DNA from 3 places in the Aminipila luticellarii genome. Region 3 is predicted to be linked to each of the others. Evidence: riboswitches for the same ligand, from Rfam matches in the RefSeq annotation. Region 3 holds a riboswitch; each other region holds the start of a gene.

Region 1 (10,856 bases), 110 kb from region 3:
TGGTAGCGGAGCCTATGGCCGCGAATTTAATGCTTCCTAAGTCTCTTATATCTTTTTTCATCTCCCGAAGCTTGTTAAAGAAACCTTCCACTCCTACGGGGCTTGTGAAAGCAAGGTAATCAAACCGTCGTATATCATGAATAGCGTCTTCCAGCGGTTTATTATCCGCAATCACCTTCGTCTCTATAGTCGGCATCAGCATGATTTCTGCTCCTAACATGGACAGCTTATCCGCCAGGGAGGAATCTCGGTCTTTCGGTCTGGTAACAGCTATCTTAAAACCTCCCAAAGGCCTGTCCTCTGCCCAGTGAAAGTCCTTTTCCAAAGCACAGACCTTTCCCACGATAATGATCGCCGGTGTCTGGATGCCCGCTTTCTCTGCGTCCTCCGCCAAATGCGACACATCCGAAACCACCCTTCTCTGGTGGGCGGAAGTTCCCCGTTCCAAAACAGCTGCCGGCATATCTTTTTCGATGCCCGCTTTCAACAGCCCTCTGCAAATTTTCGGCATGGCCGTAATCCCCATCAGGAACACAAAAGTGCCTCCCAGCCTTACAAGGGCTTCATAATCGATTTCCGCTTCATCCTTTTTCTTGGTATGCCCCGTGATGATGTGCAGAGAGGATACAAAGTCTCTGTGGGTGACAGGAATACCGTTATAAGCAGGTACTGAGACCGCAGACGTAATGCCCGGCACGATCTCGAAAGGTATCTGGTGCTGGCGAAGCAGCTCCAGCTCTTCTCCTCCTCTTCCGAATACGAAAGGATCCCCGCCCTTCAAACGCACCACTCGCTTTCCAGCCTGGGCTTCTCTCAGCAGAATTTCATTGATTTCATGCTGGGGAATAGGATGGTGCCCGGATACCTTTCCCACAAAAATCAATTTGGCCTGTGCAGGAATCATTCCCAAGACGCCCTGTCCTACCAGTTTATCATAAACCACTACCTCTGCCTGATCTAACACCTTTTTTCCTTTTATAGTAAACAGTCCGGCGTCTCCGGGACCTGCACCTATCAACCAGACCTTACCTTTTTTACACTCTTGCATCATTCTATTTTCCATCCTTTAACCGCTTTGCTAATGTGACAGCCAGCATTTCTCCATCGCTTATTTTGCCTGTTTCCCTGCCTTTATGGTATTCTTTTGTTTCCTCATTATAATAAAGGCCTCTTATCAAGATTTCATCACCGGATATTTCCGCGAATGCGCCGATAGGGGAACTGCATCCTCCGTCTAAATAGGTCACAAAGGCTCGTTCTGCCTTGGCGCACATTTCTGAGTTTTTATCGTTTACACAGTCCAAGAAAGAATAATCTTCCTCTGCTCTGCCCTGAACAGCAATAATGCCCTGTCCGGCAGACGGAATCACCTCATCTGCTGTAAAGACTCTGCTGATACGATTTTTCAGCCCCAAACGGGCTATTCCGGCATAAGCAAGTATAATGGCACCGTATTGGCCGCTGTCCAGCTTGGAAAGTCTGGTCTGCAGATTTCCTCTGACGCTTTCGACCCTCCAGTCCGGATAAATCTCCTTTACCTGCAGTTCTCTCCGCAAGCTGGAGGTTCCTAAAGGCAGCTTTTGATCCGCACAGGATGCCCCTTCCGGATAAACTAATACATCCAGCGGATTTTCCCTTCCGGAAAAAGCCACTAAAGGAAGTTCCGGTGAAGTTTCCATAGGCAGATCTTTCAGGCTATGTACGGAAATATCAATCCTGCCTTCCAGTAAGGCTTTATCCAATTCTTTCACAAACAAGCCCTTTCCGCCTATTTGGTCCAACCGCTTATCCAGAATCAGATCTCCTGTTGTTTTCATCGTCACCAGCTCCAGTTCAAGTTCCGGATGTGCCTTTGCTATCTGAGCCATTATCAGTTTGGACTGAGCTACCGCCAGCTTGCTGTCCCTGCTTCCCACTATTATTTTTCGTCCGGCCATCATTTTCTCCTTTAATATTTCCTCCAGTGCGCTGCCCTATCTGCTGAACGCGTCCTTCTATTTATTCTATATTTTTCCAGGCATGCCGTATGGCATCTGAACCCTTTTTAGCAAGGCTGTGACTTTTTCCTTGAGCAGTAACACCGGCTATCAGGCTGCCCTGCATGATAACCCCCGGAAAATAAAAGTCACATTCTTCCTTTGCGTCAGCTACATTGATCAGCATGCCCCGCTCTCTGCACTGTATGCCGATGTGCTGATTTAGCTTTCGGTCATTGGTTGCCGCTAAAACCAGATCTGCTCCTGCCAGATCTGCTATTTCGAACTCTTTTTCCAGCAGCTCAACAGATCGGTTCTGTCCGGCTCGTTCATTTCTGTTCCTATAGTTCTGAACCAGCTGTTTTATTTCTTCGGGGATCTCCTTGGATACAATCCTCAGATTGCAGGAAAACTTTAACAGGGTTTCAATCCGCCTTCGAGCAATCTTTCCTGCACCAATCACGGCAATATTCCTGTCGTTTATATTGACAAACATGGGAAACCATTCTGCCGGCTCCGGCTCCTTAAGCTCTCCGGTAACCGTTTCTATTACCTGTGTCAGAGACAGCCCAGCTTCCTGCTTTGCTCTGCCCACCACCACTAATGTGGCACCTGCTGCCTTGGCCGCCTGATATTTTTCATAGGCACCGCCCTCTGTTCCCGTATCCTTCGTTACCATATATGTACAATCCAGCTGTTCTAGCATGGCTTTATTCAGCTCTTGAGAAAAAGGCCCCTGCATACAGATCAAATGCCTGCCTGAAAGTCCCAGCGCACTGCATCCTGCCAGAACTTGTTCCATGGGAAGTACTCTGGCATAAAGCCTTTCTTTATAGTTATAAATGCTTGTATAACTTTCCAGTTCCTTACTTCCTGTTGTTAGCAGTATATTTCCTGTAGTGGTGTTCAAATAGTCCGCCGCAGCAGCCGTATTTTCCACAAATACACAATCGGATCCAAAGTTTGTTTTTTCCCGCAGCAGCCGGATATATCGAGCCTTCGTTTTTTCGCAGGCCTCTTTTATATTCTCCGTTACCACCGTGGCATAGGGATGGGTGGCATCTACGACCCAATCAAAGCCTTGAGCTATCAGGCTCTCCATTTCTTCTCCGGTCAGCCTGCCCGTCTTTATTTCAAAATTTTCCGCAGGTTCATGCTCCAGTATTTCTTTTCCATATTCCGTGGCTACACAGGCACACACGAATAGCTTATTCATATTTAAAAGTGCTTCGATCAGCAGTCTGCCTTCTGTAGTCCCAGCAAATACTAAAATCTTCATACCTGCCCTCCTGTTTTCTAATGTTTCAACGTTTCTCGGGATGCCGATCTGTGCAAGGCATCCAAGCACTGCTCCCAAAGTTCCTGCGGTAACTGTTCCCGCAGCCCGTACAGCAGCTTAGAGGTAGCTTTCCCGGCAGCCTTCTCTGCTGCCAGAACCGAATTTTCGGAATCCTCTTCTATTTCAGAAGCTGTATGGATGAATCGTTGCTCCGCATCCTCTGAGACCAGATTCACGATTTCCTGAATCTTAGGGATATACTGTCTGAACTCAAACCATCGGTCAAGCTCCTCCTGATATTCCGTCAAGATGTTGATGGCCAGCTGAACCTGTTCCGCATTTTCCTCTCGGGAGCTGCCGCTGTTCATAGAATCAATGTCAAACAAGTTTACGTAAGGCATTTTTGCAATCGCCGGATCCACATCCCTTGGAACAGCCAAATCAAATAGGTAATATTTATTTTTTCCTTCCGAAACCGCCTTACCGGTTATGCAAGGAACCGAAAAAAACTCCTGAACCTCTTCTGAACGCAAGGTATAATGGGGGCTTAAGGTCGCACTCACTATGACCTGTTTTCCCTTGATCTGAGAAATTCTGTCGTCATACGAAACCATGCTGCACCTTTCCGGTACAATGGACTCCTGTTCGTCCATTCCATGCATTTTCCGCCGCAAAGTCATGGAAACAGAAGCTCCGCATGCCACCAGCATATTCACCACGAGCTTTCCCATCTGCCCGTTTCCGATGACCAGACAGGGAACTCCTTTTAAATCGCCCAGTTCTGATTTTAAAATATCGATCACATTACTTGCGGAGGAACGGCTTATCATAGACAGACGCACCTCTGTCTTGACCTTTTTCCCTGCTGCCAGTGCCGTTTGAAAGACCTTTTCCAGAGCCATATCCGCACAGCCTTCTTCTCTGGCCATCTGCAATGCTTCCCGCACCTGTGAGATGATCTGATCCTCCCCAAAGATTTTTGAATCAAATCCACAGACCAGCTTAAGAAGATGTTCTATAGCCTGACGGTTATCCCTCTCTATAAAATATTCTTCATATAAGCTGGTATCTATTTTTTTAATTTGACAGAGCATGTCATAAGGACTGATCTTATTCAATTTTTCGTTATCGCACTGACTGATCCAAAGCTCTGTCCGATTGCAGGTGGAAAGGAGTATGCAGCCTTTCAGCTGAAACCGTTTTTTCATTTCCCCGAGAGCTTCTTTTACTCCTGCTTTTGTAAAGGAAAAGGCCTCCCTGTAGTCGAGCGATGCTTTGCTGTGATCAATGCCTACCATTCTAATACGCATTCCGATTCGCCTTTCAAATGTATCTGTCCTCTATTTTTTATCTCGGACGATGAGTACGGAAAAATAGCTGGCATTTTCATCAATGGCCTCTATATTTTCAAATACCCGCTCACCTTCCATGCCGCAGCGTTCCACCATTTTAACGGTAGGAGGATTCTCCATGGAATGAATATATTCTTTCAGCTTTCCTATGGATTTTCCGCTCTTCATCAGAACCTTGGTTCCTTTCATCAGTAAGGCCTCCTCGGTTCCCTTATAAGAAGCCGGTATAATATGCAGAGCCTCCTCCCCTTCGGTCAGGCTGTCATTCAATCTGGCTGAAACCGCACAAAAAGAAGGAATGCCCGAGAGAATTTCTGTTTCATATCCGGCATCCCGCACCCGATTATGAACATAGGCGTATGTGGAATAGATCGTCGGATCTCCCAAGGTCAGAAAGGCCACATTTTTTCCTTCGTCGAGCCATTTTTTCACCTGTTCTGCCGCCGCATCGTGACTGGCTTCGAGCTTTCCCCTGTCTCTGGTCATGGGCATATCCAGCTCTGCCACCAGCTTTTTATCTAAATCCGGGATTGCACCCTTCGCTATGGTATACGCCACATTGATACTCTGACCGGACTTGGGAATGGCTACAATATCACATTCCTCAATTACCCTCACCGCTTTTAATGTCATGAGTTCCGGATCTCCGGGTCCGACACCTACTCCATATAATTTTGCCATTCCATTCCTCCGCATTTCCTTTTTCGCTGTTTTCCTTGGTTTTTCAACACTAATCGTCTATTCACAATCAGCTGTATGATCTAAATACATTTTTTGTATTCCCGTAAATTCTCCGATTCCTCTTAGGATGCAGGTCACCTTATATCCCGCATTTTTAAAGAGGACTTTCCATGAATCTTCCTGCTCTCCTGCCATATCGTTGACCGCATGATCTCCGGCCACTACCATAAGCGGCATCAGCACGACTTCATCCGGTGCGTAGTCCTTTACCTGTTTTAAAACCAGACTCACCTCCGGATAGCCTTCCACAGTACCTACGAAGACATTTTCATAGCCCAATGCCTTAAATCGGTAATCCAGTGCCGCATAGGCGGCATCCGAGAAATGTCCTGTCCCATGTCCCATCAGAACCAACGCCGTCTTAGCCGCCTGATCTGCATTTTTTTTCTGATCCAATTCCGGTACTTCCGCCATAATTGCTTTGCAGACTTCATCATAGTCTCTGGAAGAGGTCAGGAGAGCCTTGCCCACGGAAATAGCGTCAAAGCTATTCTTAAAGGGCGTGATCTGCTCCATCATCTTTTCGTATTCTTCTCCGTTTATAATATGGGTAGGCTGCACCAGCACATCTTTAAATCCGTCTTCTGCTAACCTTTCCATCGCTTCCCGAACATTGTCCACATGCATGTGATCACGGGTTTTAAGAACCTTCATAATAATACTGCTGGTAAAGGCTCTTCTGAGCTCCCTGTCCGGGTAAGCTCTGCTTATAAATCGTTCAATTTCACCAATAGTCTTTTCTCTGGTCTCCTTGTGACTGGTCCCAAAGCTTACGATCAATAGGGCTTTCTTCATTTCATTTAACCTTCCTTAAAAAAAATCGCCATTCTGAAAATCAGAACAGCGTAATACGGGGGCTGACAATAAGCCCCTCTTATTACACTTATTCATCCTTCGCAAAAAAAGTGTAACCTCTGTTGCAGTCTGAACGACCGAACAGAATCCGATACCGTAGGCAGGTCTTCTGACTCTGGCGTCAACATCGTACTCTCCTTCCCATTTTTACACAGTGGCTTCATGAAGCACGACTCTTCCATTACAGCGGCGTGACCGCGTGGGCTTTTACCCAACTTCCCTATTCTCCCGGTAGGAATCCCCGGGCACCTACAATATTTCTCTATTGTCCAATATATTGTAACACTAAAACAGGGGGTCGTACAACCCCCTAAATACATTCTATACAGCCTGCTCCATTGAAAGGCAGTGCCTGTTTTATACGCCAAAAAATACAGCCGCGTCGGACAACGTTTTTTGGATATCCGCTTCCGTATGCTGATCTGAAATAAACATGGCTTCGAATTGGGCCGGTGCAAAATAATTGCCATGCTGAATCATATATCGGAAATATTCTGCATATCGCTTTAAATCTGACGTTCTGGCAGAAGTATAATCGGTTACCTGTCCGCCTGTGAAGAACAGGGTTCCGATGGAGCCGATATGATTGACCGTGCAGTCCACTTTCGCCGCAGCTATGATCTCCTTAAGGCCGCCGTACAACATTTCTCCCAGGGAATTAATATGCTCATATACAGACGGATTTTCCTTTAAGCAGGTCAGTTGAGCAATACCTGCCGCCATTGCCACCGGATTTCCGCTCAGTGTACCCGCCTGATACACCTTCCCTACCGGTGCTACACATTCCATGATGTCCCGTCTGCCGCCGTAAGCCCCTACCGGCATACCGCCTCCAATAATCTTGCCGAAGGTCGCCATATCCGGCGTCACACCAAACAGCTGCTGCGCCCCGCCGGGTGCTAATCGGAAGCCGGTGATTACTTCGTCGAAAATCAGAACAGTCTGATGAAGATCACAGATTTCACGAAGGTTTTTCAGGAATCCATCTTGCGGCAGAACCACGCCCATATTGGCTGCGACTGGTTCAATAATAACGGCGGCAATATCTCCTTTGTATTCTTCAAACAATTTTTCTACGCTGTCCATGTCGTTGTATCTTGCTGTCAGCGTATCCTTTGCACAGTTTTCTGTAACACCTGCGCTGTCCGGCGAGCCGCCTTCCGCAATCAATGCGGAACCTGCTTTCACTAAAAGACCGTCGCTGTGCCCGTGATAGCAGCCTTCAAATTTGATGATCTTATTTCTTCCCGTGTAGCCTCTTGCCGTGCGGAGGGCAGACATGGTGGCCTCCGTCCCCGAATTTACCATCCGCACCATCTCAAAGCACGGAATCATCTCGCAGGCGAGCTTTGCCATGGTAATTTCCCTTCCCGTGGCGGCACCGAAGCTAAGTCCATGGACGATTGTTTCCTGCACAGCCTTTAAAACTCCGGGATTGTTATTTCCAAGGATCATCGGCCCCCATGAACCAATATAATCGATATATTTATTTCCGTCCGCATCGTAAATGAACTGAGCGTCTGCTTTTTCTATAAACCTGGGAGTCGTGCCGACTGCCTGAAAGGCTCTGGCCGGACTGTTGACTCCACCCGGTATGTAGTGCTTCGCCTCTTCAAATAAACGTTCTGATCGATCTGTCTTATTGTTCAACATTTGCATTTCCTCCATACGTATCCAGGTGCCATCTGATAGGTTAACCAATTTGTCCGCTCTGAATCATTTGTGCCGCTTCTTTGGCAAAATAAGTGATCAGCATATCTGCACCCGCTCTGAAAATGCTGGTCGTCGTTTCTGCGATAATGGAAGCTTCATCTACCATGCCGGCCATTCCCGCGGCCTTGATCATAGCGTACTCGCCGCTCACGCTGTAGGCCGCTACCGGAACATCTATATTATCCCGAACCTCTCGGATAATATCCAAGTAAGACAGGGCAGGCTTCACCATGATAATGTCCGCGCCCTCCTCCAAATCCAAAAATACTTCTTTCAACGCTTCCCGCCTGTTGTGATAGTCCATCTGATATGTTTTTCGGTTACCTTTAAAGTTATCTGAGCCTGCGGCTTCCCTGAAAGGCCCGTAAAAAGCAGAAGCATACTTAGCGGCATAGGACATAATCGGCGTATTTTCATAGCCGGCTTCATCTAAAGCGTCCCGAATAGCCAGCACTCTGCCGTCCATCATATCAGAAGGCGCCACCATGTCTGCACCGGCTCGAACCTGCGATACTGCGGTCTGTGCCAAAAGCGGAAGTGTTTTATCATTATCCACGGTCTCCCCTTTCAAAATGCCGCAATGCCCATGGGATGTGTATTCGCACATGCATACATCTCCGATGTAATACAAGTCCGGAAAATCCTTTTTCGCCGCCCGCAAGGCTTCCTGTACGATCCCGTGCTCGTCATATGCTCCGCTTCCGCATTCGTCCTTATGAGCAGGTGCCCCAAATAAAATGATATTCCTCACACCTGCTTTTGATACGGATTCCAGTTCTTCTCCCATGGTATCTATGCTGTACCGCTTCTGTCCCGGCATGGTAGTGATTTCCGTGCGGATATCTTTTCCTTCTTCTATAAAAATCGGATAAATCAAGGAGTCCTTTGACATTCTCGTCTCTCTTGTCATATTCCGAATTTTTTCGTCTAATCTTAATCTTCTAGGTCGTGCTAATATATCCATCCTTGCTCCTTCTCCTAGAAAAAACGACCCGTCATAATGATCAAGGCCGCTCTTTCCAATTTGCTGTTATATTTATCAAAATTTAGATTGTTTTCTTTGCTGCATCAATTACGTGCATCATCAGCAGGCTGGTGGTCACTTTGCCGACTCCTCCCGGCACCGGTGTAATCGCTTTTACAATGCTCTGTGCCGCTTCAAAATCTACATCGCCACAAAGCTTTCCATCTTCCGTCATATTGATGCCCACATCAATGACCACCTGCTTCTCACTCAGATATTCAGCGCCAATGGCCTTAGCCTGTCCTGCCGAAACTATTAACACATCGGCATTCCGGCAGATGGTTTCCATATCCTCTGTCTTTGTATGGCAGATAACCGGTGTTCCATTTTTTTCCAGAACCATCATAGCCGCAGGTCTTCCTACTACTAAGCTTCGTCCGATGACGGCCACCGTTTTGCCGGTTATATCGATTCCGTAATGGTCTAAGATTTCAATACAGGCTCGCGGCGTACACGGAGGATAGCCCAAATCGGTTCCCGTATAGACTCCTGCCATGGACTGATCTGTGATCCCATCCACGTCCTTACACGCCAGCAAGGCTTTTCTTATAGTATTGTCATCAATATGATCCGGTAACGGTCTAAATAATATCACACCGTGTACCGTCAGGTCAAGGTTTATGGCTGCTATAACATTCAGCAGCTGCTCCTGCGTAATGCTCTCTTTAAAAAGATATTTTTTTACATCCACACCAATAGATTCTGCACATTTAATCGCACCCTTTTCATACGAAACATCCTCTACCTTCGCCCCCACTCTGATAATTCCAAGAGTAGGCGTAATCCCTTTTTCTTTTAGAAGTAATACTTCTGCTCTAAGCCTTTCATTTACAGCATCTACTACTTCTCTGCCATTCAATATCTGTGCCATAAACTACTTTGCTCCTTTCTGCTTGCCTTTATCCGGTCTTTCACCGTTTCTTTGTTAAAACAGTCCGGATATTTTTCCGGTGTTATCCACATCAATCTTCTCCGCTGCGGGTACTTTAGGCAGTCCCGGCATGGTCATAATATCTCCTGTCAAGGCGACAATAAACCCTGCTCCGGCTGATACTTTTAAATTCCTGACTGTCAGCACAAAGCCCCTTGGTGCTCCCAGCAGCTTCGCATCGTCGGAGAAGCTGTATTGGGTTTTCGCCACGCAGATCGGAATATTTCCAAAGCCCAGTTCCTCTAACTGAACCAGCTGTTTCCTTGCAGCCGGGGTAAATGCTACTCCGTCTGCACGATAAATTTTGGTCGCGATCGCTTCTAATTTTTCTTCAATGCTCATGTCCAAAGTATAGCTGTACGAAAAATCATTGGGCTGGCTGCATAATTCTACGACCTCTTCCGCAAGAGTCTTTCCGCCTTCGCCGCCTTTTGCCCAAACCTCGCTCAGCGCAACCTTTACACCCAGCTTCCTGCATTTTTCCTCCACCATGGCCAGCTCAGCGGGGGTATCGGTTGGAAAGGCGTTGATAGCAACCACTGCCGGCAGCTTAAATACTTTTGTAATATTTTCAACATGCTGTAACAAATTCGGCATACCCTTTTCAAGAGCCTCCAAATTTTCATTATTTAGATCTGCTTTGGCAACACCGCCGTGATGCTTTAGGGCGCGTACAGTGGCCACGACAACGACTGCCGAAGGCTTGATATCAGCGGCTCTGCATTTGATGTCCAAAAACTTTTCCGCTCCCAGATCTGCTCCGAAGCCGGCCTCTGTAACCACATAATCTGCCAATTTAAGCGCCATTCTTGTGGCCATGATCGAATTGCAGCCATGGGCAATATTTGCAAAAGGCCCTCCGTGAATAAATGCAGGATTATGCTCTAATGTCTGAACCAGATTTGGTTTCAAGGCATCCTTCAGCAAGGCCGCAATAGCACCCTGTGCTTTTAAATCTCCTGCCGTAACCGGTCTATCGTCATAG
Region 2 (10,856 bases), 1.0 Mb from region 3:
TAAACGATGGAAGGAATTCCCGCCAGGGTCTCTGCCGTAATTCGGATCAAACTGACAAACTTATTGCCCCGTTTTGCGTATTCCACCAGAAAAATTGCCGAAAAAATACCTAACGGTGCGGCTATAAGCAGGGAAAAAATCGTCATGACAATAGTATTAATCAATGCCGGCATCAACGATACATTTTCTGTGGTATATTTAAACTCAAACAGACTCGGCGTTAAATGCGGTATTCCTTTTGTCAGAATATACCCCACTAAAAACATCAGGACCACAAAGGTCAGAATCGCTGCTGCCATGACCAGTAAAAACAAAATAAATGAAACAGGATTTCTAAAATAAGCTTTTACTTTATCTCTTACTTTTACGGTATTAATGGCATTTATTTCTCGTCTAGCTTCCTCCATTTAAATTCCTCCTGTTCAAAATCGATACCGATAAATTGATGATAAGTATAAAAACGAATAGAACTACAGCGGTAGCAATAAGAGCTTCTCGGTGAAGCCCTGCCGCATACCCCATTTCCATAACAATGTTCGTTGTCATGGTTCTCACGCCTTTAAAGAGTCCCGCAGGCATCCTTGCCTGATTTCCAGCTACCATCATGACCGCCATAGTCTCCCCGATAGCACGTCCTATTCCAAGAACCACACCAGCGATTACACCTGACTTTGCTGCCGGAAGCACGACCCAGAAAATACTTCTTTCATGGGTGGCGCCCAGTGCCAAGGCTCCTTCATAGTACTGTTCCGGCACCGTTCGTATGGCAGACTCACTGACCCCGATGATTGTAGGCAGAATCATGATTCCAAGGAGAACAGAAGCGGTAAATATACTGCTGCCGTTTCCGTCAAAATTTTCCCTTACAAACGGAACCAGAACTACTAATCCAAAGAATCCATATACAATGGACGGGATTCCCGCCAACAGTTCTGTGGCTGCCTTGAGAGGCTTATAAATTAACTTCGGGCAGAACCTAGCCATAAAAACTGCTGTCAGCAGGCCTATGGGAACACCCAGTAAAATAGCCCCTGCTGTTACATAGATACTTCCCAGTATCATCGGGAAAATGCCGTATACATCGTTGGAGGGCCGCCATGTCCGCCCTAAAATAAAATCAAAAATACCTATTTCTTTTATAGCCGGTATGCCGTTTGCGAACAGAAAGATGCATATCAATGCAACTGCCAGCACCGAAGTGCAGGCAGCTGCAAGAAATACGCATTTCATAAACAGTTCTTTAAATGTATTCATACGATTGCTGTCCTCTTATTTGATAATATCCGACCAGCTTGAGATTTTTCCCGTAAAGATGGACTTTACCTGATCAGATGTCAATTCATCTACTTCTAAGTTCTTGTTTACGATTACTGCTATGCCGTCCATTGCAATGACCGTAGCTTTTAAACCTCCGCTGGTCTCTTCCTCTTTCAGTTCTCTGGAAGCCATACCAATATCACAAATTCCGTCGATTGCGGAGGTCATTCCTGTGGTGGAATCGCTCTGCTGGATTTCAATAGAAGCGTTAGGGTTTACTGCCAGATAGGCTTCTTTTAACTTTTCCATGACCGGTGTTACAGAGGAAGAACCTGCAATAACGATTTTTCCTTTCGGCATAGTCCCGGAGAAATCCGGTGCTTCCCCGACGGAAATATATCCGTTGTCTTCAACCACCTTCTGGCCGTCCGCACTCATAATGTAGTTTATAAAATCCTGTGTAACCTTGCTTACCTCTCCCTTTGTAGCTATATTGAACGGTCTTGCAATCTTATAGGTGCTATCCTTGATGGCTTCCTTGCTCGGTGCCACACCGTCAATTTTAAGAGCCTTGACCGTATCGTTGAGGGAACCGAGAGAGACATATCCGATTGCGTACGTATCTCCTGCCACACTTGTCATCATGACAGACGTGCTGTTGGTAATGTTGGCTTCTTCCGTTGTTTTGTCCACTTTTTCTCCTGCCCCGTTTTTCTCTTCGATGCCGAACAACTCAATAAACGCACCTCTCGTTCCGGAACCCTCTTCTCTTGATATGACAGAAATGTCCTGACTTGTCTTTGACTTATCCGAACCGTCTGCACCGTCCTTGCTTCCGCATCCTGCCAGACTTCCTGCAATAAGGGCCGTTACTGCCGCAAAGGCTAAAAACCTTTTGAATCCATTTTTCATTTTATTCGCTCCTTTACCGTTTTCCTTTTATTTTGTCTACATTCACATAGTATATTCACCATGTTAAATCAACAGGCCGAATGAAGTAAAGAATGTGTAAAATCAGGTTAAATCTATGTTAAGAGAGCTGCCGCAGTGCGGCAGCTCTCTATGCGAAAACAAAAACTGGTCACGAACTAAATACGGCACTGAAATATTTTTCTGCTGCCTTATAGCCCTGTTCGTATAAATAGGTATAGGCGGCATCTCCTTTTTTAATATCAAAATTCAAAGAAGAAATTTTGCCTGTTAAAATCTGAATGGTGCGTTTCATGTTTTCAGGATCGCTATAGGAGAATTCTGTCTGAACAGCCTCCGCACATGAAATCAGATTACGGATATAATCCAATAAATTGTTAATTTCTCTGTCCTGATCTTGATTTTTTCCGGTGAGCAGGGCGCCCACGGTTTGATTCTCAGGGCATTCCTTATCAAATAAGGTAATGGGATACCGATACATGATTCCTCCGTCAGCGTAGATTCTAGGCTGCTTACGGTCATCTCCTATGGGTTGGTCTGTTTTGACTGCTTCAAAGAAAAGAGGCACGGACATGGAGATCCGAACAGCTTCCGCTACTTCAAAATATGGCGTATCCTTTGCCGAAAAAACAATAGATCCATTTGCCGCAACATCTGTTCCGACGATATAAAGCTCCTTAAATTCGTGCTCGTTTTTATGAATCGCGGGATTTCTAAAATCCTCAAAAGTATATGGCGGCTTTTTCTTCCGGGGATCAAACTGCGCATGAATCTGATCCCGTATCCAATCATAAAAATAACCGGAGGAATACCAGCCGTATTTCTTGACCAGCCTGTAAACACATTCGGCATTTTCAAATATTTTATCTAATTGCACCTTTTCTGATTTTGTGAAATAAAAAGATTCCGTAGAATTGCTGTTCAATGGGATTTTGCTATAATCCAGAGACTCTGTAATGGCTCGCATTTCTTCGAACGGAAGATCGAAGGATGTGATGCAGGCAGCGATGGCTCCTGCCGATGATCCCGCTATGCGCTTTATGTCCTTTATAAGCTCAATTCGATAGAGATAGTCCAGCATACCAATATAAGCAATGCCTAAGATTCCTCCTCCGGATAATACTAAATTTCGATATGGATATTCCATATAGCTCCTCCCTCCTATCCTTACTCCGAATAATATATTTTACTTTTGGCTTCTTTATGTCATAATAGAATTAATATATAAAGTATGGAGATGATTTCATGAGTAAAGAAATAGAACAACTATCAACTATCATTCAAGACAGCAGCAATATTGTTTTCTTCGGGGGAGCAGGTGTGTCCACGGAAAGTAACATCCCAGACTTTCGTTCTGAGAGCGGGCTTTATCGGGCCATGAACAAATATGGAAAATCCCCCGAAACAATGCTTTCTCATAGCTTTTTTCAAAACAACTTAGAAACCTTTTATGACTATTATAAAAATAACCTGATTTATAAAGAGGCAAAACCCAACAAAGCCCATCTGGCTCTCGCCAAACTGGAAGCGGAAGGCAAGTTGAAGGCTGTCGTAACCCAAAATATAGATGGGCTTCACCAACTGGCCGGCAGTAAAAGGGTTTTTGAATTGCACGGCTCTGTGCTGCGAAATAACTGTATGCGATGCGGAGAATTTTACGATCTGGACTACATCTTGAAGCCAGAAAACTGCAAAGAAAAGGAAGGATTAAAGACACTGGTTCCCACTTGCAAAAAATGCGGCGGGATTGTCAAACCGGATGTGGTTCTTTATGAAGAATGCTTGAACGACGAGGTGATCCAAGGGGCCGTCGACGCCATTTCTAAGGCCGATACCCTGATCGTCGGCGGCACGTCCCTAGTGGTATACCCTGCCGCAGGACTGATCAACTACTTTAGAGGAAACAATCTGATCCTGATCAACAAATCAAAAACACAATATGACCATAAGGCGAATCTGGTCATCTATGATGCCATCGGAAAGGTTCTCGGAGAGGTCTGCGGGATTTAAAGAAGGATTTTCATATAACCCAAAAACAGGCATAGCTGCAACATCAGCTATGCCCATTATTATTTGAACTCCTCTTCATGCTCCTTAAAAAAGTTAAAGTAACTTCTTACATTCTCCAGTTCTGTCCATTTCTTTCCTGCTATAGGTGTTTCATCTAAATCATAGATTTGGGATTCTTTCATGGATAATAAAAAGGGAGAATGCGTAGCAATGATGAACTGACAGCCAAAAAATCTTGCCGAATCCTCTATAAACTTCAAAAGCTTTACTTGCAGCTCCACAGCAAGACTATTTTCCGGCTCATCCAACAAATACAATGCGTTTTCTTTGATATTCTCGGTAAAAAACCAAAAAGCACTTTCTCCGTTAGACTGCTCCCGGATATTTCCCATTAAATTCCTTTTTACATATTTTGAAAAGGTGTGTTTTTTTACATCATTATTTTTCTTTAACTGTTCATAATCATCCAGCGATCTCATTTGAAATGAGGAATATTTGGTTTCCATATACTCATCAAATAAATTTTCTCTTTTGATATCAATTTTCTCATTTACACATCGGACAGCTAGCATATAATCGAATACGTCATCGCTTGTAATAATCCTGCTGTTTCTCCAAATAGAAAACGAACTGTTTATGGTGTGTTGCTCACAAAGTCCTACATAATCATCAAAAAAGTCGCTTTTATTAAAATACGTTCCCCTCTGAATTTTCATTTTCTCCGCAATGATGTTCAGAATCGTTGTCTTTCCGGAACCATTTCCGCCGTATAAAAATGTAACAGGCTCAAATTTCAGTTCTTCCAATCCTTTTTCAAAAAATAAAGTGAACGGATATACGGAAGAGTAACACGTTGCTTTCAGTCTCTCCTCATTTGATAAAAAAATTTCCTCGCTCACGTTATCGGGAAAGTGGAAACGATCCAAATATACGGTCATAACAAAATACCCCTATCTTCTTTTAACGTTCAATTCATTGCGGCAGCACCGCACCTCAATCCTTGAAATCATTGTACCACACAAGCAGGGATTCGTCCATGAACCGGCACTTCATAGGCTTATTCATCCTTTGACGTTAAGAGCAATGCAGAGTTGATTACCACCGCCACAGAACCCGCATTGTGAACCAAAGCCCCCAGAACAGGATTTAGTATGCCCATTGCTGACAGGATGACGGCGAGCAGATTCAGACACATAGAGAATACAATATTTACCTTAATTTTCCTCATAGTTTTCTGCGAAAGTCTGATCAAATATGGGATTCTCTGGATATCGTCACCGACCAGTACCGCATCGGCAGCCTCCACCGCGATACTGCTCCCGATCCCCCCCATTGCGACTCCGGCATAAGCGGATTTCAAGGCTAACGCATCGTTGATTCCATCCCCGACCATGCAGACAGGCTTGTTTTCATCCGTATACCTTTTAAGCTCTTTCATCTTATCTTCCGGAAGCAAATTCGCTTTGACCTTTGAAATGGCTACCTTTTCTGAGATATCCTGAGCAGCGTCCGAATTGTCTCCGGTGAGGAGCAGGGGTTCTATGTGAAGGCTTTTCAATTTGGAGATCATCCTCTCCGCATCCTCCCGTACCGTATCGGACAGGGCGATAAGACCAGCCATGTGCCGGTTTATTCCTATGTAGACCACCGTTGCACCTTTCTTCAAATAATCCTCCGATATATCTTCTATTTCCTTCGATATAAAAATTTGTTCCTGCTGAAATAAGTCTGGTTTCCCTATCAGTATTTCCTGCCCGTCAATCTGTGCTCTCACTCCCTGCCCGGCCAGTAAGATAAAGTCCTGCGGCTCCAGCATTACTTTCTTCTCAGATTTTTTTATAAGATCCTGCTCACGTAACGCTCGATAATGAGCACAAATAGATTTTCCTATAGGGTGCTCCGAGCGCTGCTCTGCGGTGGCTGCATAATATAGCACCTTCTCTTCAGAAAGGCTGTCGTTAAAGCTTTTCAGTGCAATCACCTTTAGTTTGCCGTAAGTAAGCGTTCCGGTCTTATCAAAAGCCATGTGTTTTACTTTGGCAAAGCGTTCCAATGCGTCACCCGAACGAATGATGATACCATACGCTGCGGCATTGCCGATACCGGCCATAATCGCCGTAGGTGTAGCTAATATAAATGCGCACGGACAAAATACGACCAAAACGGTGACCGCACGAATCCATTCCCCGGTAACAAGCCCTGTGATGACTGCCGCGCCCAATGCAGCCCACACCATCCAGGTGGCCCATCTGTCCGCCAGGCTTATGATAGGAGCCTTGTTGGCACCGGCCTCTTTCACCAGTTTGATCATCCGTTGAAGGGAGCTGTCCTCACCAACTTGAGTGGCCCTCATGGTAAAGGTGCCGTACTGGTTGACTGTCCCGCTGGTCACCGGATCTCCGGCTGTTTTATCTACCGGCAGAGATTCGCCCGTCATGACCGACTGGTCAATAGAGGTCTGCCCCGATAAAATAACACCGTCTGCTGCAATGGCTTCCCCCGCCAGCACTACTAATATATCGTCAACCTTTACCTGCTCCGCCGGGATTATCTCTTCCCTGCCCTTTCGAATCACCCGGGCGGTTCGCGGAGTAAGTTTCATCAGATTTTCTATACTTTGGTTGGCTCTTTTAGATGTTCCGTTCTCCAGCAGAGTCCCTATGGCCATGATGAAAGCGACCTCTCCGGCAGCAAAATATTCCCCTATAAATACGGAAGCTACGAGTGCAATGGAAACAAGAACATCGGCCTTTATATCGTGATCCACCACCAAGCCCTTGATTGCCCCAACAAGGATGGGAATCCCGCATAAGACAATGGCTGCCCACGCCGGGTCAAAGGGTAAGGCTCCTTCCTGCCAGTGAAATAGACTGCCGAGCAGTGCTGCTCCCGATAGGATAACCCATATTAAATTACGCTTGTCTTCTTCTATTATCCAGCTTTTCATTTTTTGTTTTGTCCTCCCTTATCGCAATATATTTATCTTTCTATCGGTCTTTCTTGTTGTTTCTGTATCCCCCTATAGGGGATACGAAAACTATATCACGTTTCCTTCTTTTGTCAACCACCCTTTATTTTTGTCAAGGCCTTATTCCCGCAATTTTCTGCAAGAATCCCAATAAAACGCTTCGCACCCTTGACATTAAATACCGGAGGTGATAATATCAAGATGCAACTAAATAGTTATTTTATGTTCCGTCAAATGCGTTTGACGGCTAAGAGGGAAGCAGGTCATAATCCTGCGCGGTCCCGCCGCTGTAATCGGGGAGTCAGAACCTGTTCCAAAAAGGAAGATCACTGAAGCATGAGCTTTGGGAAGATCGGAAGATGACGTTGATCCGTAAGCCAGAAGACCTGCATAAAATTCCATGTAATCCGAAGGGAGATCGGTTTATATCTTTATTGTGTTTTACAGGAAAACGGGCTGTAGCGAAAGCTGCAGTCTTTTTTATTTGAAAGATGCGTACAGGGCATGCCCTATAAATTTCTAGAAATATAGTCGAGGATAAGAAAAATGGAAGAACATATCGTTCCTACGAACAGAAAGCATCATAAACACCATAAAATCGGACACAAACACGGAGAAGGCTCCAGTATTGATTTTTACGCGTATAATTCCGGGATAAGGCGTTGGAATCCGACCTTCAAGGTATCGTTTTCTGCTTTGACATTAATTTTATGCATAGCGCTAAACAATCCATATGTGTCCATCGCCGTCATGATAGCCATGGCATATCTAACGGTAATAAAGGGCCGACTTCCAGTTCACGCATATGTATCCGTGCTGACGATTCCCATTACCTTTATTCTTCTTGGCACAATTATGGTCGGTATTGACTTTTCCACGCAACCGATCGGTCAATACAATTTACATCTGGGATTCTTTTATATTATTACTTCCGAAAAGAGTTTAAAGATGATGTGCTTTTTAATTTTAAAGGTTTTCGGTGCAATCAGCGCAATGGAGATGATGGCTTTATCGACTCCATCCTCAGAAATCATCTGCGTGTTACAGAAGACATATGTGCCCCAGCTCTTTACAGAGTTGATGCTGATGACTTATCGTTATATATTTATTCTGATTGATGTCAACATCAATATCAGAAATTCCGCAGATTCCCGTTTGGGCTTCTGCGATCTAAAAACTTCTTGGAGTACATTTGGAAAAGTTGCAAGCAATATGTTGATCGTTTCCATGAAAAAATCCAACGCCTATTATGATGCCATGGAAGCCAGATGTTATGACGGACAATTTATGGTTCTGGAAGAAACCCAGAATATAAAAGCAAAACAAGTTGTTATAGCAGCTATATTCATATTTTTTCTGTTAGCTTTATGGTACATCACAAAATAGAAAGGATCTTTATGAAAAACCCGATTTTACAAATTCAGAACTTACAGTATTGCTACGGAAACGGAAAAACCGCTCTGCACGACATCAGTGTGGATATTTATGAGGGTGAAAAAATTGCTGTTATCGGCTCCAACGGTGCCGGAAAGTCTACCTTTTTTCTGAATACCAACGGAGTTCTTACGCCGGATGAAGGCGACATTTATTACAGAGGAACTTTAATAACCAAAAAGAATCTGAAGGAATTACGGAAAAATATCGGTATCGTCTTTCAGGACGCAGATAATCAGATTATTGCTTCTACTGTTTTGGCAGAGGTCGGATTTGGCCCGATGAATCTAAAGCTGAAAAAAGAAGAGGTTTTAGAGCGTGTAGAGGAAGCCTTGCGTTATATGAACATTCTTGAATTTAAGGATCGGCCGCCTCACTATTTAAGCGGAGGGGAAAAGAAACGGGTCAGCATTGCTGATATTATTGCTATGAAATCAGAAATCATCATATTTGATGAGCCTACGGCAGGGCTTGATCCGCTAAATGCGGAAATGCTGGAAGAGGTCTTAGGAAAACTTTCTTCGGAGGGAAAAACTATGCTCATTTCTACACATGATGTGGACTTCGTCTATCGATGGGCGGAGAGGGTTCTTGTTTTTAATGAGGGAAAGATTATTGCCGACGGTACGCCATTTGAAATTTTTCAAGAGATCGAAATCTTAAAGCAGGCTAATTTAAAACAGCCCATGCTAATGAAGGTCTATGACTTGCTGGTCGAGCACGCACTGCTCAAAGATGAACAGGTTTATCCAAAGACATTTCAGGAACTACAGGAAGTAATTCAAAAAATATAATAGAAAAGGAGAGTAAATATGAAAATGAGTATGAAAGAAAAAAAACTGATTGTAAGCGTTACTGCTGTCGCTTTGTTTTTCGGTATTACTCCAACAGTAAGCGCAATGCACATTATGGAGGGATATCTTCCGCCTAGTATGTGTATTGTCTGGGGCGTGATCTGTATTCCATTTTTGGTAGCCGGCTTTCTGTCCATTAAGAAAACCCTTGCTCAAAGCCGCAGAAATATTACCATGATTGCTATGGCTGCAGCCTTTGTTTTTGTAATTTCCTCGTTAAAAATTCCTTCTGTGACAGGCAGCTGTTCACATATGACAGGTACAGGTCTGGGAGCTATTCTGCTTGGTCCTAGTGCTGTCAGCATTTTAGGTATTATCGTATTGATTTTTCAGGCTATTCTGCTTGCACATGGAGGATTAACTACATTAGGAGCCAATACCTTCTCCATGGCGATCGCAGGACCATTTCTTTCCTACGGAATTTACATTCTGTGCAAAAAATTACATGTAAATAAATATGTTGGCATTTTTCTTGCCGCGTCCATTGGTGACATATTTACATATTGCGTTACCAGTTTAGAGCTGGCGATAGCCTATCCTTCCCCTACCGGAGGATATATGGCTTCTGTTGTTAAATTCCTTGCGGTTTTCGCTCCGACTCAGCTTCCGCTTGCCATTATTGAAGGAATTCTTACCGTCATTATTATCATGGGTCTTGAAACCTATGCAAAACCGGAATTAGCCGATTTAAGATTTGAAGTTGGAGGTGACACAAAATAATGAAAACGAAATCAAAGGTTATCATTTTATTGATCATTGCACTGTTAATAGCTATTGTTCCATTATTTGCATTGAAAGGCGCTGAATTCGGCGGTTCTGACGATGCGGGCAGCGTTGCCATTTCTGAAATAACAGGAACAGAATATACCCCTTGGTTCACGCCCGTTCTGGAAACGGCCATTCACGGTGAACTTCCGGGAGAAATTGAGAGCCTGTTATTCTGTGTTCAGACAGGAATCGGCGTCGGCATCATTGCCTTTATTATGGGCAGATTGGTAGAACGCTCCAAACAGGAAAAAATACACAACAATAAAAAGAAGCCGCAGTAAGCCGGCAAACATAAGAACCAAAAAACCTTTCCTTTTTACGGGAAAGGTTTTTTTATTAGTGATATACCCCCGCGATCTGAACCTTTAAGATGTTGGTCGTTCCTGTTATTCCAATCGGAACGCCTGCGGTCAGAACGACGATTTCACCGGTTTTTACATAGCCGGCTTTACTTGCGGCGGCTACCGCAGAGTTAAACAAGTCACGGGTATTTTGATATTCCGGGATGATAAGCGGTGTAACGCCCCATGCCAGATTCAGCTGTCTCCAGACGCAGGCATTGCTGGTGCATCCTATGACAGGACAATCCGGCCGATACCTGGAAATCATATGTGCCGTTCTGCCGGAGGCGGTTA
Region 3 (10,856 bases):
TATTGAGATCTACAAGGTTAACCGCATCCAGTAGAGAAACCGACAAAGGATCAGTAGCAGATTTCACATATGCAAGAATCCACGTATAGGTTTTCTGATTACCATCCTCCGCCGTAGCTGTGACCTGCAAAGCATATGCACCATCATAAGGATAATCAAGTGTGACCTCAAAATCTCCACCAAAATCTTTCGGTTGTTTTGTAATAGTCCAGAACTTTCCAGTCGACTGATTCGTCGTACTATCCCCATTTAGGATAGGATGGCTTATACTGATGGAAATCAGCGAATCAGATGCAAAGTGTCCCGTGATAGCCTTTCCAAGAAAGGTAGTACTTGTAGTTAATACCCATACTGAAGGATCTTTTTTCAAAGGCTGTGCTTCGTCAGAGTTGAACAGAACCTTTTCCAATGTAATTTCCTGCGGATCAGCAGCTTCTAAAGTAACAGGGGCTATGCCCTCCTCCGTCTTTTGCAGCGAGAGCTCTGTTGTCTCCTGAGCCTTTTCTGTATCACCCGAAGTCTGTTGACTGCCGTCTGTTGACAATTCCTGCGGCTCTTGAACTGCTTCCGGTATTTCTTCTTCTGTCTTTTCTTCTTGCATCCCCTCATTTCCAGACTGAGATACTTCTTCCTGTGCCGCAAGCTGGTCTGTCACGCCGGATTCTTGACTCACGGCTTCTTGCTGCTCCTCTGCAAAAACATTGCTCACCGGCAAGGCTGACAGCAGAGCTATGCAGCAGAGCAAACAAGTCCATCGTTTTATTTTTTCTCTATATTTCATTTTATGTTTCATCTGTTTAACCTACAATCTATAAATAATAACGAAAAAATCTCTATAAAGCTCAGTCTTCAAGGACTGAGCTTTATAGAGCAGTCAACAGTTCTTTTTACAAAAAACCATCATCCATTGGTTTGATACTAAAACCTGTTTTTACCAAGTCTCGGTGTTTTCCTGATATACAACACGAACTACGTCTCCGTCTTTAATCTGAACATTGCTGGCATATAGGCTGGTCAGTGTACCGTTCAGATAAATAGACCAGGAGTATCCCTTCCAAGAGTTGCTGGTCGAAGACTCAGTGATAGTACCGATATTAAACAGTGTCGTGATATATGCACCGTTTGGAGTGCTATAAGTATCCCAGCCCATAGTGAATCCGGCCATGCTAGGGCTGTACTGATGATAAGCATTGTAAATGGCATCCATAACGGTCGGATAACCGGCCAGCTCATGAACAGCTCCTGCATCAACTGGGAATTCGGTGCTGAACGCTCCTGCCGACGCATACTCCACAGTTTTACTTACTGCAATAGCCGGAATATCATGGTCAACATCATTGATATCCGTCACCGTTCCTTCTGTGGCTTCAAATTGTACATTCACCGATATAGGATAGGTAGGTGTTACAGGCGTTATACTGCCGGCAAATGCCGTAGCTGACGTTGCGAATACCATGGCTACTGCCATTACGAAAATCATCATTCTGGATCTTAAAATTTTCTTCATTTTATATATCCTCCTTGAACTTTTATCGGCTTATTTAATCAATAAACCGCTCTTCTGAAATAAAATCAACTAGCTAAAAACTCAAGTCAAAACTACCTCCTTCCCTTTTGATTTTATATCCAAACACCGAAGTGCTTGAAACAATTTCATCCGAACCGCCTTCTTTTCAGCAGTCTCTAGTTTTGAACCAACTCATAAATCTGGGTCTGTTTCATATTTTCTGTAGAAAAGTTAGAACTTTTCTGCACTAACTCAAACCGCTCCCCAGACTTCATGTAGGGCTTGACTACTTCCGCCACCTGAGGAAACACTTTCGTCTTCTCTCCGTGGAAATCCATCAACAGCAGCCAATAATCCTCACTTTCCCCTTCTCTTTGTGCTTTTATCATCCATGCAGCCTCGATTTGACGATGTTCTGTAAAAAAACAATTCAAGGCAGCTTTCAATCCTGTAGGCAAGACCTCTGGCGTCCGCAGCATAATCTTCCCTTGAAATTCTTCTCTTTTTAAAGTCATGCCCATGGTTCGTGCATCTATCAGTTCCATAACTTCCCTGTCCAATAGAATATTTTCATCAAAGGGATTGAGTGCCACACCGTTGATTTTCTCTGGAGAATCAATAATCAGATATTTGAGATTTTCATAGGTCATGGAAACCAGATTTTCTCTTTGAAAGCGGCCTATGTTTGCCTCTTTGTCTAAAAAGGCCGGGACAAATTTTCTTCCTTCACCGGTCAGCAGCAAAGCAAAGCCTTTTTTGTTGCCGTCAACCGCTTGGGGCACTCTAGGAATCCATAGCTCTGTTTTCACCAGTTCCTTAAAAAACTGGTCTTCACAGGCTCTGGTTTTTTCCTGCATGAGCAGCTTATATAAATCTATTAGTTGATTTTTTCTATCTTCCATGTGATGCCCTCCCTTTTGCTCCATTTGTCCACATCTGTCTTATCACTTTGCCTGTTAATCATTTATTTAGGGTAATATTTTGTGAGAATCAAATGATTTATGCAAACAAAAAAACTGTGACCTTACGTCACAGTTCCGTTTTTAACTGTATTCTAATGCACTTTAAACCGTTGCTAAACAAACCCACACCTTTTTCAAGCGTGCTGTTAAGTTTTTTTCCCTTACCGAGGACTGTTTAAAACTATGTCTGTTTTCTGACTCGTGCATCCTCATCTTTCGCCTGCCTTCCCAAGTTCTCACTCAGTGACTGCTCATCTTAAGAGCTACGGCTCAGACTCCTCACTTACAGCGGCGGTACCGTCCCGGACTTTCACCGGAGTTCCCTTTACCCACATGCGGTTTCCCGCTGCGGTACATAAAATACATTCCAAATTTTCACTTTTTCTTTGTTTACTTCATACTATCAACAAATTTCTGGTTTGTCAATCTGTATTCCCAATTATTTCATTCCTAAGATTCGTCTTTTTTCGGCATTTCTATCTCATCTTAAGCTATGCCCTGAACCAATGATTGAAGTTGCACAGAACCCTTTCTTTGGGCCAAAACAGGCAAAAACTGCCATAGGGTTCTCCCAAGCAGGCCCATACCTTTTCACCGTTCTCAATCGCCTGTCCAAAGGTCAGATTGGGAATCATCAATTTAATATATTCGTTTTCTTTATCCCTGATAACCTTCCCCTCTTTAATCGGATTTTGCTTAAACTCTTCCAATTTTTCCCTAAGGTTTTCAATGGTAGTCTTTCCGGAAACAACATCAGAAAAAACATCCACATCCACACAGGATACATTGTCGGGGTTTTTAAACCAATTAATATTCATCTTCTCTCCTCCTCCAAATCCAAATTGATTGCCTTTTTTAGAATAGAGAGTTTGACATCCATTTTTTATACAATAGAAAGCAGATTTTTTCTACTGTATAAAAATAAGCTGCAGCATAAATGCTACAGCCCGTATTTCTGTGCAATGAAAAACTAAAAAATTTCTAGCAGCTACAACTGCTGAAATTATTATATAAGACCTGCGGCCACATAAATGGGAGCAGGGCTTCAAACGTATTGCTACGTCTAAAAGCTTACCGATCACCCGTCGGCATCCTTTTTCATTTCATGCAGTTCTTCTGGCTCGCGAATCATCATTATTGCCACACCTTCCCAAACTGCCGTTCAGTGGTGCATATACCTTTTCATATATGCTGTGGCAGAACTATCGCTTACAGCGGCGGGACCGCACAGGACTTTAACCTGTTTCCCTCTTAGCTGTTTACTCTGTTCAGAGTAAACAGAACATCAAATGCTCTATTCAATTCTCTATAAACTCATGTTACCATCAGTACTACCTTTTTGTCAACCTCCGATGGAAAATATTAGCCTTAATTCATTTGATAATTTTGATAACTTCATTTGATTTTACTGTCAAAAATTCTACTGCAATTTCCGTAGAATTTCCCGCTGTAATTCCCGAAACATGCTCACATAAAGCTTCTTCGTTTTCAACACAATATCGTACGGCTCATCATATTTATAAACGTCTTCCAGATTATTTAACGCTTTGCTGAAATTCTCAAACTGTTTCATAAAAAGAACATCTCCTTTTACGCTTGGACCGTCTCCTTCTTTTGCCTAGTTGAATCCGCCAATAGCATTATACCAGCTTACATTTTTTTAGAAGCTTTACCAAGGCTCCTCCTTTTGGCAGCAGGATAATCTCATTTTCTTCGATGGCTTTTATCTTGAGCAGCATGATCCCGTATACTGCCGCACCGATGCCAATCGCTACTACGGTAGCCAGACTGTTCCCTATTGCTCCGGAAAGTCCTTTATAAGCTCCGATTACTAACACGAACATAACGATACCGGATAGAAGCGGTTTCCATACAGAAAGCTTTAAATCAAATGTAATCCCAGTCATTTTTTTAACCGCTGCAAAATTTATAATTCCAATGGTAATATATCCAAGTGTACTGCCGATTGCCGCGCCCTCTACGTTCAGCTGCGGCAAGCCCGTTAAAATAAAAGTGGATGCACATTTCACAACAAAGCCCGCTGCTAAGCCCCAGACCGCTATTCCCGGCCTGCCAAGTCCCTGCAGCGTTCCCGCCATAGTTTGAGCGATGCAAAGGAATACAATTCCTATGGCAAGGAAGAACAGACAGCCGGAAGCATTTACCGCACTTTCTGCTTGAAGGGGGTAAATCAGTTTCATAATAGGTTCTGACAGAGCCATTAAGCCAAAGCTGCACGGAACCCCAATAATCATAGCCGTTCTAAGACCCAGCCGCACGTTCATCTTTAAGAAAGCAGTGTCCTTCGTGCTTGCCGCAGCTGCAATGGCTGGTACCATGGATAAAGCCATGGACAGAGCCAGCGCCATCGGAATGTTTATGACCGGACCTGCCATCCCTGTCAGTTGTCCGTAAAGGGCATTGGCTTCTTTGGCGGTAAACCCAACGCCCTGCAATCTTCTCATAACGATTACAACATCTGCAATGTTCATGATCGGCAGGATGGACACACCTATGGTAATAGGAACAGCAATAGCCGCTAAGGTTTTTAAAATGCTTCCCGCACTTTCTTGGCTTGCGTCGCTTGTTTCATTTTTAAGAGGCAGTCTATTTTTCTTGTAGAAATAAATAACAATCAATACAAGAACGCCCGCAATGGGTCCGATGCTTGTCCCAACTGTAGCTCCGGCTGCTGCGTATTCAAGACCTTTGGGAACCAGCATTACGGCCAATACCAGACCAATCGTCACCCTGACCGCCTGTTCCATGAGCTGCGAAGTAGCTGTAGGCCCCATCTCCTGCATTCCCTGAAAATATCCTCTGAAAACTGCCATAATCGGTACAAAAAGAAGCGCCGGGGCGATGGCAAGCATGGCATAATAAGCACCGGGATTGCCCAGTGCATTTACGATAGGCTTTGCCCCAAAGAAAAAGATGGAAGAAGCCACTATACCCAAAAGAAACATCAGTATAAAGGATAATTTGAACACTCGGTGTGCCTCATCACTTCTTCCGACGGCTATACGCTCCGAAGTCATCTTTGAAATGGCGGCAGGCGCACCATTTGTAGAAAATACAAGCAGAAATACATAAATCGGATAGGCTGTCTGATAATATCCCATACCGTCAGCTCCTATGATGTTTCCAAGAGGAATTCTAAAAATTGCTCCCATAACTTGTACTAATAATCCTGCGATGCCTAAAATCGCAGCACCCTTTAAAAATGATTTCTTACTCATCTATATAAATCTCCTCTGATCCTTTGTTTTTATATTTCCTCGATCGTCATTTAGCGCAAACGAATCAATTATATATTATACCAAAAAAAGTGCTCCGGTGTATATGTTTTCTTTGTGAATTTTGTTATACTAATCTTAAACAACTTCAAATTGTTGCCTGTCCTCCAAAACTCTTGTAATCAGGACAGGAAAATAATAAGAAATAGTAAAGAGGTAGAACATGAATAAATTTGCCAGACCAACTATGCTGATGATTTTAGACGGCTATGGAATAAATAAGAATACGTACGGCAATGCCATTGCAGCCGCTTCAAAGCCTAATTTAGACAAAATTTTTGAGAAATATCCGCATACTACCCTAAAAGCCTGCGGACTTGACGTGGGACTCCCCGCAGGGCAGATGGGCAATTCGGAAGTAGGGCATTTGAACATCGGTGCCGGCAGAATTGTTTATCAAGAGCTGACTAAGATCACAAAGGAAATTGAAGAAGGAAGCTTTTTTGAAAACAAAGTAATTCATGAAGCTATGCAGCACGCCATAGAAAACCACTCTGCTCTTCACCTGCTTGGATTAGTTTCGGACGGAGGAGTTCACAGTCACATTGGACATCTTTTTGCCTTATTGGATATGGCAAAGAAAAAAGGGGTGGAGACAGTTTATGTCCATGCACTTTTGGATGGAAGAGATGTACCGCCCAGATGCGCCAAAAAATATATAGAGCAGCTTGAAGCCCACATGAAAGAAATCGGTCTTGGCAGCATTTCAACGGTTGCCGGCAGATATTACGGAATGGATCGGGACAAGCGTTGGGAAAGGGTGATTAAATGTTATGATGCCATGACCTTGGGCAAAGGTGTGCAGGCAAAATCGGCCGTCGAAGCGATTGAAACTGCTTATGATAAGGATCAAAGCGATGAATTCATCGTGCCTGCTGTTATTCAAAGCGGAAACTCTGCCCCTGCTACTGTCAAAGACAAGGATGCGGTCATTATGTTCAATTTCAGACCGGATAGAGCAAGAGAAATAACAAGAGCTTTTGTCAGCGATGATTTTGATGGGTTTGAAAGAAAAAAAGTGATCAAGAATCTGTTCTACGTTTGTATGACTCAATACGATGCGGAAATGCCCCATGTATCCGTTGCCTTTCCGCCTCAATCCCTAAAGAATACGTTGGGAGAATATCTGGCAAAACAGAATCTAACTCAGCTCCGGATCGCTGAAACAGAGAAGTATGCCCACGTCACCTTCTTTTTTAACGGCGGCGTGGAAGCTCCGAATAAAGACGAGGATCGCATTTTGATTCCGTCCCCTTCTGTTGCCACCTATGACTTACAGCCGGAAATGAGTGCATACGGCATAACAGAAAAGGTGCTGGAACAGATTCATAAGGAAACATATGATGTCATCATCTTAAATTTTGCCAATGCGGATATGGTCGGCCATACGGGCGTTTTTGAAGCTGCTGAGAAAGCGGTTGAAGCCCTTGACAACTGTGTAGCACAAATCGCAGACGCCATACTTGACAAGGGGGGACAGATTTTATTAACAGCGGATCACGGGAATGCGGACTGTATGCTCAACGAAAAGGGCGAAATTGTTACCGCACATTCCTTGAACGACGTACCTCTGGTGCATATCGCAAAAGAACCGGTTCATCTGAAAGACGGAGGAATTCTGGCGGACATTGCCCCTACTATGCTGGATCTGATGGGAATAGCCATACCGGATGAAATGACGGGAAAAAGTCTGATTGATTAGGGTATGGAATAACTTCCAAATAGTCAGATGCCTGCTTGCCGGTTAGTGTAAAGCTGAAAAAAGCTACTTTAACCACATATAAGGGCGTAAGTTTGAAGGATAATATGAACATGTAATTTTTGTTATTTCAGCAGGTGTTTCTTTCATACCACCCTCGAACCACAAAAGGAAAACATTATATATTCCCCCTGTGTGGTAGCGTGTAGCATAGTGACTTTCAACTGTTGTATCAGTGTGTATGGCTGAAAAAGCTTCATCCAATGCTTCAAGGATAATATGAGTTACATTAGCTCTGTGCATGAGTAGTAATTCTTTTTTATAACCATAATAATGGGTAAACATTTCAAGTAAATAATTTGGTATTGATGTAGGCTCTGATGAAACGCTGAAATAGTGTTTATAGATAATTTGCTTAAAGTAATATTTAATAATTTCATTTTTTGAATTGAAATTCCGATAGAACGTGGAACGATTTACTCCAGCTTTAGCTGCAATTTCGCTGATAGAAATATCGGCATAATCTTTTTTCTCCATCAGCATTAAAAGTGCCTCCGCCATGTATCCTTTCATCATATCGGATGTTGTATTTTTTCTTCTCATAAAGCAACAACCCTCCCCTCTTTGTTGCAATTAAGGCTGGCATACTTGCCAACCTGTCCAAACTTAAGATATAATAAAAGCAACAGATGTGGCTTTTATTATATCTTAAAGCTATTTTGTATGTCAATATGAAAGGAAAATGAACATGACAAATATTTATTCAGATCTTTACCAATTTACTGATGTGATGGAGCCGATAAAACTTTCCATGCACCAATACTTGTTGTTGACCGATGAACCAGTGCTAATTCAAACGGGTGCTGTTCCTCAAGCGCAGAAAACGCTGCCACAAATTAAAGAGCTTTTGGGCGGCAAACCGCTAAAATACATCCTTATTTCTCATTTTGAAAGTGACGAGTGCGGCGGCTTATCTTTGGTTCTTCAAGAATTCCCCGAGGCAATCCCTGTATGTTCAGAAGTCACAGGACGGCAGTTATGGGGCTTTGGGCTTGCTCGAAATATCCAAATCAAACAACCGGGCGAAACCTTTAGCGGAAATGATTTCGAGTTTAAGACAATTAGTTACCCATCAGAAATGCACATGTGGGAAGGTCTACTTTTTATGGAAACAAAACGTAATATTTTTTTCAGTAGCGACCTCATGTTTCAGATGGGAGAAACACACGGACAGGTTATCGAAAGCAACTGGCCGGACGCAATAAAAACAAGCGGAGCCGCCCAACTTCCAACTCCGGAAATGCAAAACAAGTTATTGACTGATTTAGAAACACTTTCTCCTGCTTTTATTGCATCAGGACACGGCCCCTGCATAAAAATTGTTTAATATATAATCTGGGATACGAGGTGGTAGGTAATTAAATACGCACTTTTAAGGTCTTCCAATGACAGTATTGCGATTGGAGGGCCTTTCATGTATATTCAAATTGTTCCGATCAACTGAGACTTTATTTTTGATTATTTATGTATGTTTATATAGGATGTCTCAATCAAATTCAGTACATTATTTACAATTTCATCAGCCTCTGGTTTATCTTTAAGCATAGTTGTCCCTATCAAAAGCTGCTTTTTGTAAAAAACGACATGTCTGCTATTCATTAGATAATGATACAGTCTTTCCAGTTCTTTCTGATAATTTTCATCTGCAATTTTTAATGCAGTGCTTTCCCTCATTAGCTCTTTATCAAATACCTCCAAAAAATTATACCCTATATGAATTCCTTTTATCCCGAACAGATACTTCATATATCCTTCTAGGGCTCGCAGGGCCGGAAAAGCGTAATAAGAATACTCTTCCTCAAGCTTCTTTACCGTTCTCAGAGAAATAGATGGAGACAATAATTTCAAGACCATATCATCTAGTTTTCCATAAGAACGCGGCAATAAGGTTTCCATTTCACTTCTTACATCTTCCGTTTTGATATTCACATCATGAAAACGATTAATCGCCCCTACCATATCATCGACGGATACATCATCACAATAGGATAAAAAATATATAGCTTCCCCCTGCAAATAGGAAGGTTTCCCTTGCAGGTCAATCGTTCCGCTCTGGTATAAGCGGACGCTCAAGGGCTCTCCAATATCACTTGTAAATTTATAGATTTCATAAGCCGGTTGTTTTTCTGCTTTTCCGTGCGCAGGTTGCTTATTCACCTTTTTATGGCTTACTGGTTTACTGACCAAGGTAGTCAAATATTCAACTAACGCAGATCCCCATTCAAATGGCAGATTTTTAAAAGCATAAGTTCTATCATCTGCTTTGGCTATTTCTTTATAATTAGTAGAAGCGCCCTTTTTCTTCGCCACGTTTTTGTCCTCCTTGATAATGCGATCTTTTTCTTTCAGTATATCCCATATTTTCCTAAATTTCTACATTTGAATTTCGACAAAAATAAATCCCCCTCACTTATATAAGCAAAGGGGAATAAAAAAATTCTATTAAACTATTACCTTACCCGAAACTTTACGCCAAGTTCTTCGGCTATTCTCCTGCATTCTTGAATGTCTTCTTCCGGTATGACGCCCACCACCGACATCCGCACATCGGGAACGTATTGTTTCACATCCTCTGTCCATTTCAAAATGGCATCAAAGGATTGAGGCCCAAATTCAGGATGACATAAATTGAAATACTTTTCAGCGGTAGGAGCATTTAGGCTGACAGAAACGGCATCTACCACGCCTTCCAGCAGCGGAGCTGTTTTCTTTTTATGAATGAGATCTGCCAGTCCGTTCGTATTGATTCGGATAGGTTTATCGGTAAACGCTCTTATTTTTTTAGAAATGTCGATTAACTCTTCCAATCGTTCCATGGGTTCGCCGTACCCGCAGAAAATAATTTCATTTACCTTTGTCTTTTTCTCACAGATCTCCTCTTTTATACGCGATACCACCTGGTCTGCGGTGGGTTCTTCCTCCAGCCACAGATTATCCGCATCACCCAGATTATCTGTATAGTTTCTGATACAGAAATCACAGCTGTTGGGACATCTGTTTGTCAGATTGATGTACAAGCTCTCTCCATAAAGATACACAATTGTTCCTTTTTGCATGTTGCCTCATCTCCTAACCTTATGCTAAAACGAATTCTTTATGCCCTGTCTTATAGTATTTATACTTTGTTTTCACTTTATCTCTTTATCGTATCTATTTGCTTTCTTTCAAGACTTCCAGCAATAAATTCCAGGTTCTCTCTACAGAGGATATGCTCAGTCTTTCTTCCACCGTATGAACGCCTGTCATGCTTGGTCCGATGGAAATGCAGTCTACGCCTTCTATCTTTTCTGAGAAGAATCCGCATTCCAGACCTGCGTGAATGGCTTCGATAG

The links. A riboswitch is a leader RNA that binds a small molecule or an ion and turns the genes downstream of it on or off. The one in region 3 is predicted to bind cobalamin.
Region 1: it holds a riboswitch for cobalamin, as region 3 does, so the genes downstream of both, EQM06_RS03660 (sirohydrochlorin cobaltochelatase) here and EQM06_RS04115 (enhanced serine sensitivity protein SseB C-terminal domain-containing protein) in region 3, are expected to answer to the same signal.
Region 2: it holds a riboswitch for cobalamin, as region 3 does, so the genes downstream of both, cbiQ (cobalt ECF transporter T component CbiQ) here and EQM06_RS04115 (enhanced serine sensitivity protein SseB C-terminal domain-containing protein) in region 3, are expected to answer to the same signal.

Annotation. Positions count from the first base shown of each region.
Region 1 covers NZ_CP035281.1:773,776-784,631, reverse strand. The annotation lists gene cobA (uroporphyrinogen-III C-methyltransferase) at 1-1,063, opposite strand, end outside; gene hemC (hydroxymethylbilane synthase) at 1,053-1,940, opposite strand; gene cobK (precorrin-6A reductase) at 1,999-3,255, opposite strand; gene hemA (glutamyl-tRNA reductase) at 3,273-4,565, opposite strand; gene cobI (precorrin-2 C(20)-methyltransferase) at 4,596-5,288, opposite strand; gene EQM06_RS03660 (sirohydrochlorin cobaltochelatase) at 5,346-6,143, opposite strand; cobalamin riboswitch at 6,286-6,471, opposite strand; gene hemL (glutamate-1-semialdehyde 2,1-aminomutase) at 6,561-7,856, opposite strand; gene hemB (porphobilinogen synthase) at 7,897-8,880, opposite strand; gene EQM06_RS03645 (bifunctional 5,10-methylenetetrahydrofolate dehydrogenase/5,10-methenyltetrahydrofolate cyclohydrolase) at 8,963-9,811, opposite strand; gene EQM06_RS03640 (formate--tetrahydrofolate ligase) at 9,866-10,856, opposite strand, start outside.
Region 2 covers NZ_CP035281.1:2,606,878-2,617,733, forward strand. The annotation lists gene pstA (phosphate ABC transporter permease PstA) at 1-407, opposite strand, end outside; gene pstC (phosphate ABC transporter permease subunit PstC) at 394-1,254, opposite strand; gene EQM06_RS12145 (substrate-binding domain-containing protein) at 1,270-2,169, opposite strand; gene EQM06_RS12150 (patatin-like phospholipase family protein) at 2,339-3,334, opposite strand; gene EQM06_RS12155 (NAD-dependent protein deacylase) at 3,433-4,197, shown strand; gene EQM06_RS12160 (AAA family ATPase) at 4,257-5,135, opposite strand; gene EQM06_RS12165 (heavy metal translocating P-type ATPase) at 5,255-7,144, opposite strand; cobalamin riboswitch at 7,371-7,573, shown strand; gene cbiQ (cobalt ECF transporter T component CbiQ) at 7,712-8,551, shown strand; gene EQM06_RS12175 (energy-coupling factor ABC transporter ATP-binding protein) at 8,563-9,393, shown strand; gene EQM06_RS12180 (energy-coupling factor ABC transporter permease) at 9,412-10,173, shown strand; gene EQM06_RS12185 (energy-coupling factor ABC transporter substrate-binding protein) at 10,173-10,502, shown strand; gene pyk (pyruvate kinase) at 10,558-10,856, opposite strand, start outside.
Region 3 covers NZ_CP035281.1:888,554-899,409, reverse strand. The annotation lists gene EQM06_RS04125 (S-layer homology domain-containing protein) at 1-781, opposite strand, end outside; gene EQM06_RS04120 (hypothetical protein) at 932-1,507, opposite strand; gene EQM06_RS04115 (enhanced serine sensitivity protein SseB C-terminal domain-containing protein) at 1,684-2,409, opposite strand; cobalamin riboswitch at 2,637-2,843, opposite strand; gene EQM06_RS04110 (hypothetical protein) at 2,961-3,287, opposite strand; cobalamin riboswitch at 3,559-3,772, opposite strand; gene EQM06_RS13095 (hypothetical protein) at 3,890-4,042, opposite strand; gene EQM06_RS04100 (putative polysaccharide biosynthesis protein) at 4,110-5,708, opposite strand; gene gpmI (2,3-bisphosphoglycerate-independent phosphoglycerate mutase) at 5,929-7,467, shown strand; gene EQM06_RS04090 (TetR/AcrR family transcriptional regulator) at 7,531-8,067, opposite strand; gene EQM06_RS04085 (oxygen-binding di-iron domain-containing protein) at 8,213-8,851, shown strand; gene EQM06_RS04080 (RNase LS family HEPN domain-containing protein) at 8,983-9,834, opposite strand; gene EQM06_RS04075 (TIGR04100 family radical SAM protein) at 9,975-10,580, opposite strand; gene EQM06_RS04070 (aminoacyl-histidine dipeptidase) at 10,675-10,856, opposite strand, start outside.